DNA from 2 places in the Nocardioides sp. S5 genome. Region 2 is predicted to be linked to the other one. Evidence: predicted binding sites of a transcription regulator. Region 2 holds the regulator's gene; the other holds the start of a gene.

Region 1 (3,400 bases), 1.5 Mb from region 2:
GAGAAGTTCGTGCGGGTCGCGCACCAGTGGCCGATCGTCGCGATCGCAGCGACCGTGAAGGGCTCCATCGACGAGGCGCGCGTGGGCCTGACCAACATGGGCTCCACCCCGCTGCGGGCCACCGCCACCGAGCAGGCGCTCGTGGGCGCCACGGCCACCGAGGACGGCGTACGCGCTGCTGCGGAGCTGGCGGCGGAGGGCACCAATCCACCCTCGGACCTCAACGGCGCAGCCGACTACCGCCAGCACCTGGCGCGCGTGCTCACCGGCCGGGCCGTCCTCAAGGCCGCGGGGGTCTGAGGGTGGAGCTGAACCACCGCTTCACCGTCCCCATCGGCGTCGAGGAGACCTGGGCGCACTTCAACGACATCGCGTCGGTGGCCGAGTGCTTCCCCGGCGCCCAGGTCACCGAGGCCGACGAGAGCTCGTTCGCCGGCTCGGTGAAGGTCAAGCTCGGGCCGATCGCCCTGCAGTACAACGGCTCGGGCACCTTCGTGGAGAAGGACGAGGCGGCGCACCGCTTCGTCGTCGACGCCAAGGGCAAGGACAAGCGCGGCAACGGCACCGCCGGCGCGAAGGTCACCGTCACGATGACCGACGCGACGGGCGGCGCCACCGACGTGTCGGTGGAGACCGACCTCGCGATCACCGGCAAGCCCGCGCAGTTCGGCCGCGGTGTGATGCAGGACGTCTCCGACAAGCTCCTCGGCCAGTTCGTCGCCTGCCTCGAGCAGCGGCTGGCGGCCCCGGAGCCCGAGCCTGCGGCTCCCGAGCCGGCGCCCGTCGCGGCGCCGCCTGCACCCGCCCAGCCGGGCGCCCACGCGGCCGCACCACCTGCGCCGCCGACGCCGCTCAGGCCCCCGCCGCCTCCGCCGCCCCCTCCCACCGAGGCGCTCGACCTCGGGAGCGCGGTGCTGCCGATCCTGGCCAGGACCTACTGGAAGCCGGCCCTGGCCGCGGTGGTGGTCCTGCTGCTCCTGCGCAGGCTGCTCAGGGGCTGAGGCGCCGAGCGGCTCAGAAGACGCCGAGCGGACGGAACTGCACGGAGATCCGCGGCCCGGAGCGGGCGACCTTGGGCACCGAGTGCTCCCAGGTGCGCTGGCACGAACCACCCATCACGACGAGGTCGCCGTGCCCCATGGTCAGCGCGACCGACTCCCCGCCGCCGCGTGGACGCAGCAGCAGGCGGCGGGGGTCGCCGACGCTGACGATGGCCACCATCGTGTCGGCGCTGCTGCCCCGACCGATGGTGTCGCCGTGCCAGGCCACGGAGTCACGGCCGTCGCGGTAGTAGCAGCACCCGGCGCTCACGAACGGTTCGCCCAGCTCGGGGAGGTAGTGCTCGCTCAGCTCGTCGCGCGCACGCTCGAGCGCCGCGTGGGGGAGGCGGTCGCCGCGCAGGTAGGTGTGCACGAGGCGGGGCACGTCGACCACGGTGTCGTACATCTCCCGGCGCTCGGAGCGCCACGGCACGCGTGCGACGAGTGCGTCGAAGACGTCGTCGGGGTCGCCCAGCCAGTCGCGCTGCACGTCGACCCACGCGCCGTACGAGAGCGAGAGGCGCTCGGGCGCGAGCCCGGCAGCGGTGGGGGCGTGGTCGGCGAAGAGGGACGTCTGGAAGTCCACGACGACAGCCTAGCGCATCGGTCGAACGGGTGTTCGATCCACACAGGTTTTCCAAGTCTTTACCACAGACTCCGTCAAAGGGGAGACACCGGTCCAGCCCAGTCCTATGTTGGCAGGCATGGATCCGGTCGACGTGGTCGTCCCGCGGCAGCGGGCGTTGAAGCACGTCCAGGTCCGTGAGCACGTCCGCAGCCTGATCGAGGAGCAGCCCCCGGGCTCGGCGGCCCCCTCGGAACGCGAGCTCGTGGCGCGCTTCGGCGTGGCCAGGATGACCGTGCGGCAGGCGCTCGACGCGCTCGTCGCCGAGGGCCTGCTCGAGCGCATCCCCGGCCGCGGCACCTTCGTCGCGCAGCCGCCGAAGTCCGCCGGACGCCTGACGTCCTTCACCGAGGAGATCCGCCGCCGCGGCATGCTCCCGGAGTCGCAGACCCTGCTCGCGCGTGTCGAGCAGGCCGGCCCCGGTGTGGCACGTGCGCTCGACATCTCGCCCGGCGACCCCGTGCTGCACTGGCGCCGCCTGCGCCGCGCCGACGGGGCCATCGTGTGCGTCGAGGACGCCTACCTCAACGAGGTGCTCCTGCCCGGCTTCCTCCAGCACGGCACGCCCACCAGCCTCTACGAGGCGCTCGGTGCCCGCGGCCTGCGCCCGACCGAGGTCGAGGACTCCATCAGCGCCGACCGCGCCAGCGCCGACGAGGCCGCGGTGCTCGACATCGCCGAGGGCGACCCGGTCCTGCGCCACGCCCGTCGTGCCGTGTCCGAGGGCCGCATCGTGGAGGTGTCGCGGACCTGCTACCGCCACGACCGCTTCACCGTCTACCTCCAGCTCGCCGACCACTGACCCAGCCCGGCGACCGGCTCAGGACAGGTCGCTGATCTCCCGCTCGAGGTTGGTCCGGGCGGCAGGTTCCCACAGCGCTCGGGCCTGCGTGGTGTGGAAGAGGTGCGGCTTCGCCGCGAGGTCGCGCAGCACCGCCGCCCGCCCGGCGCGGAAGTCCGGCTCCGCGACGTGGGCGAAGTCGGCGCGCACCCCCGCGGCGTAGGTGTCGTAGCGCTCCCGCGGGGCGGCCAGGATCGCCAGGTCGGCGTCGCTGAGCGCGCAGGCGGACGTGTCGTCGTCGGCCGGTCGGTGGTGGGCGGTCATCCGCACCAGCCGCGCCACCTCGTCGGCGTACGCCGTCGGGAGGACACGCTCGGCCCACTGCGCCGACCGCTCCTCGTCGTCGGGGCCGCCGTCGTAGACGGCGTCGTGGAACCACGCCGCGAGCGCCACGGTCGTGCGGTCGAAGCCGGCGCCCGAGGCGGCGAGCAGCTCGAGGCGGTCCAGCACCTCGGCCAGGTGGAGCCGGTCGTGGTATCCCGGGCGGTCCCAGGCGGTGAGGAGCTCGTCGCGCAGGTCGTGGTGGTCGGGCAGCGGCCAGCGTTCGGCGAGGCTCATGCCTGTGCGGTCTCCTGCTGGAGCGCCCTCGCCCGCTCGTGCCCCGACGACATCGCCCAGCGGATGGTGCGGGTGCCGAGCTGGCCCAGCACGCGGTTGGTCAGCGGCGGCACCGGCGGCAGACGCAGCTCGCGCCTCGCCTCGGTCGGCAGCAGGCCGATGGCCGCAGCCGCCAGCGACAGGTAGCCCGGGCGGGCCGCGATCGGAAGGTCGGGGTGGAGCAGGAGGAAGGAGATGGCCTCGCGGGCCTCGGGGGTCGCGCGCAGCTCGTGTGCGTAGGCCTCGAGAACCGTGCGCAGCTCGGCCTCGGTCCGCGGGGCCCCGGTCACGCCGAGG
Region 2 (3,400 bases):
CGGGTGGAACGGTGCGGCGACGCCGGTGATCGAGACGACCCAGCGGCCGCGCTCGTACCGGAACGCGGCAGCGTAGGCGTGGAAGCGGCCCTGCTGAAGCAGCCGCCGTAGCCGGCGGGTGGACTCGCGGACCCGGAGCCCACCGAGCTTGGGGAACCGCATCGCCTTCGGTCCGGTCGGACGGACCGGCGGCGCGGCACCCTCGGGGTACTTGGCGCGGAGCCGGAAAGCCGGCGTCGTCTTGTGCCGGGACTTGAACCGCGGGAACCCGACCGACCTGCCGGCCCGTGCGCCGTTTCGGGAGGCCGCCCAGTTCGCCAGCGCCTGGGCGGCGTGCACGGACGCGGTCTCGAACACATCGGTCGACACCTCGCCTCGCCACGGCAGACCCCGGCTGCCGTCGTGGTTGACCGGCGCGTCGACCGCGCGGCCGTCCTTCCAGGCGTTCATGTGGTTGATGAAGGAGACCTTGCTCCACGACAACGACGGCGTCAGGTCCGCCTCCGGCACACCGTAGGTGCGTTCGGCGGCACGCTGGTCGAGGTTCACCTTCACCCGGGCCAGGTGATGGTTGAACGCCAGCCGGGACGCCCCGGCGTGCGCCAACAGCCGTTGGTGCTGCTCGCTGGTGACGTCGAGGGTGAACCGGAACGTAGTGGCCCGGGTCAACGCCACACCGGTATGCGAGACCAGCACGGCATCGGCGGTCTTTCCAGCGGCTACGGGCATGCCCCTGATGGTGCCGGTCGGCACCGACAGAAATCGCGAACCCGCGGTGCCGCTGACCGGCAGGTGTGGAGGGCTCTGCTTCAGACGGCTCGGGAGAGTGCGTTCACGAGCTCGTCGTGCAGATCGGCGGCCTGGCGAAAAGCGTCCGCCAGCTGCGTGCCGTCTTCGCGGACCGCCGCGTACTGAGCCCGCCCGAGTGCACGGGCTTGGGCGTCCAGGACGTCGGCGACCTCCGGCCACGCCGCGAGCTCCGTGGCGGCGTCGGCGCGTCGGCGTGCCCCCAGACGGAGGGAGAAGTCCTGCAACACGGGCACCGCCGGGTTGCCGAGTCCGGCTTCGGCCCGCTCCGCGAGGTCGCGCAACGCCATCCCGGTTCCGCCTGACGAACCGTGGTCGCCGCGAGCCCACCGGTAGGCCAGCGGCAGCAGGTCGCGCACCGCGTCGTGCTCGGTGCGGTCCGCCACCCGCCGAAGGTTGGTCCGCAGGGGGAACCGGCCGGTGCCGTACCCGATCGTGTCGCTGCCCCAGGCGGCCAGGAACGCAGCGCGCGGCAACCAGGCGTAGGGATGTCCCTGGGGGTCGTGCATGGTGACTCCGTCCGGGCCGGCGTCGAGGACCGCGACGAAGTGGTCGGCGCCGATCGGCCGATCCGAACCGGGCTGGTGAAGCAGCAGCCCCATCTCCAGCGGCCCGACGAACACCGGCCCGCTCTTGCACAGGGCGGCGAGCCGTGTGGGGGTCTACCACGGTGCGGAGGTCATCACCATGCCTGCGGCCGCGCTTGCCCGGCGCGTTGAACACCGGATCCAGCAACGCCCACTGCTCATCGGTCAGATCACTTGGGTACGACATGCCCCGCACGGTGACCGTGCTCGTCGTCAGTGCAATAGGGACACACCCAGTCAGAGGCTGCGCAGCACTGCCGTCACGACGCCGAGGATGGTGGCGTTGTCGCCCGGGATCGGGTCGTAGGCGGCGTTGTGCGGCAGCAGCCAGACGTGGCCGTCCTTGCGCTGGAAGGTCTTCACGGTCGCCTCGCCGTCGATCAGCGCCGCGACGATCTGGCCGTTGGTCGCGGTCTGCTCCTGGCGGATCACGACGTAGTCGCCGTTGCAGATGGCGGCCTCGACCATCGAGTCGCCGGAGACCTCGAGGAGGAAGAGGGTGCCGTCGCCGACGAGCTGCTTGGGCAGCGGGAAGACGTCGGTGACCTGCTCCTCGGCGAGGATCGGCCCGCCGGCCGCGATGCGGCCCACGACGGGGATGTTGACCGCGGTCGGGACGACGTCGCCGATGCCGGTCTCGTCGACGCTCGACTCCTCGCCGCTGGACATCGAGCGGCGCGCGGCCATCACCTCGGGCAGGAACACCTCGAGGGCGCGCGGGCGGTTGGGGTCGCGCTTGAGGAAGCCCTTGCCCTCGAGCACGCGCAGCTGGTGCGCGACGCTCGAGGAGGACGTGAGGCCGACGGCCTGGCCGATCTCGCGCATGCTGGGCGGGTAGCCCTTGGTCTCGATCGAGTCCTTGATGGTGGCCAGCACGCGCTGCTGGCGCGGGGTCAGGCCGGTGGCGTCCGGGGGACCGTCGGGCATCTCGATGACGTTCTTGTCCTCTGACTTGGCCATCTCGTGGAACCTCTCGACGCGGGTGGCCACCTCGTGGGCGATGGGGTGGCTGGTGCGATCACCGTAGTCCTCCCGGGGCCCGAGGATCAAACACCTGTTCGAAGCCGCGTGTCGCTAGCCTGCGGACATGACGACGTCGTGCGTGGTGACGGGCGGGGCCCGCGGGATCGGCCGCGGGATCGCGGAGCTGATGGTGGCCCGTGGGCACCGGGTCGTGGTCGGTGACCTCAACGCCGTGGCGGCCGCTGCGACGGCCGCGGAGATCGGTGCCGCCGCGGGCGTCGCGATGGACGTACGCGACCCGGACGCGCACCGCGCCGTCGCCGCCGAGGCGTCTGCGCACGGGCCGCTCGTGGCGTGGTTCAACAACGCCGGCGTCGGTGACGACGGCACGCTCGCCTCGCTCTCAGACGACAAGGTCCGCCGGCTCGTCGAGGTCAACCTCCTCGGCGCGATGTGGGGCTGCCGCGCCGCGCTCGCTGCCTTCGGCCCGGGTGGTGGCGACGTCGTCAACGTCGCCTCGCTCGCCGGGCTCGGCCCGGTGCCCGGCTACAGCGCGTACGCCGCCACGAAGGCCGCGGTCGTCTCGCTGTCGGCGTCGGTCAACGCGGAGTCGCCGCGCGGGGTGCGGGTGCACGCGCTGTGCCCCGACGGCGTCGACACCGCGATGCTGGCCGGCCAGGACCCCGACGGCATGGGCTCGCAGCTGACGTACTCGGGAGGGCGGATCCTCGGCGTGGCCGAGGTGGCCGAGGCCGCTGTCGCCCTCGTGGGCTCGCGACGGGTGGTCCGGACGATGCCCGGTTGGCGCGCGGGCGTGATGCGCGGCGCCATGCTCACCCCGGGCACCGCGCAGCACGCCGCGGTGCTGTTCGCCGCGCAGGGCCGGCGCGCGATGAGGAAGCGCTGACCGCCGTCTCGTCGCGCTGTCCGTCGCATCGAACAATTGTTCGTGCGGGTGCTTGACCTGTTCGAACAGGTGCTCTACCGTCGTACACATGTTCGATCGAACGTCTGATCGACGTCGAGGCGGCTGCGAAGCCGTT

Evidence for each region. Region 2 encodes LexA, which represses DNA repair genes until DNA is damaged. Its sites were predicted from a motif close to TCGAACANNTGTTCGA; they were not measured.
Region 1: a site for LexA is predicted at 1,648-1,663, ahead of CFI00_RS04105 (alpha-ketoglutarate-dependent dioxygenase AlkB). Genes of this name have one in related genera too.

Annotation. Positions count from the first base shown of each region.
Region 1 is NZ_CP022296.1:822,399-825,798, forward strand. It holds gene CFI00_RS04095 (xanthine dehydrogenase family protein subunit M) at 1-300, shown strand, start outside; gene CFI00_RS04100 (SRPBCC family protein) at 303-1,001, shown strand; gene CFI00_RS04105 (alpha-ketoglutarate-dependent dioxygenase AlkB) at 1,015-1,626, opposite strand; gene CFI00_RS04110 (GntR family transcriptional regulator) at 1,745-2,467, shown strand; gene CFI00_RS04115 (hypothetical protein) at 2,486-3,064, opposite strand; gene CFI00_RS04120 (oxygenase MpaB family protein) at 3,061-3,400, opposite strand, start outside.
Region 2 is NZ_CP022296.1:4,028,866-4,032,265, reverse strand. It holds gene tnpB (IS607 family element RNA-guided endonuclease TnpB) at 1-729, opposite strand, end outside; gene CFI00_RS19935 (hypothetical protein) at 810-1,430, opposite strand; gene lexA (transcriptional repressor LexA) at 1,632-2,354, opposite strand; gene CFI00_RS19925 (SDR family oxidoreductase) at 2,482-3,264, shown strand.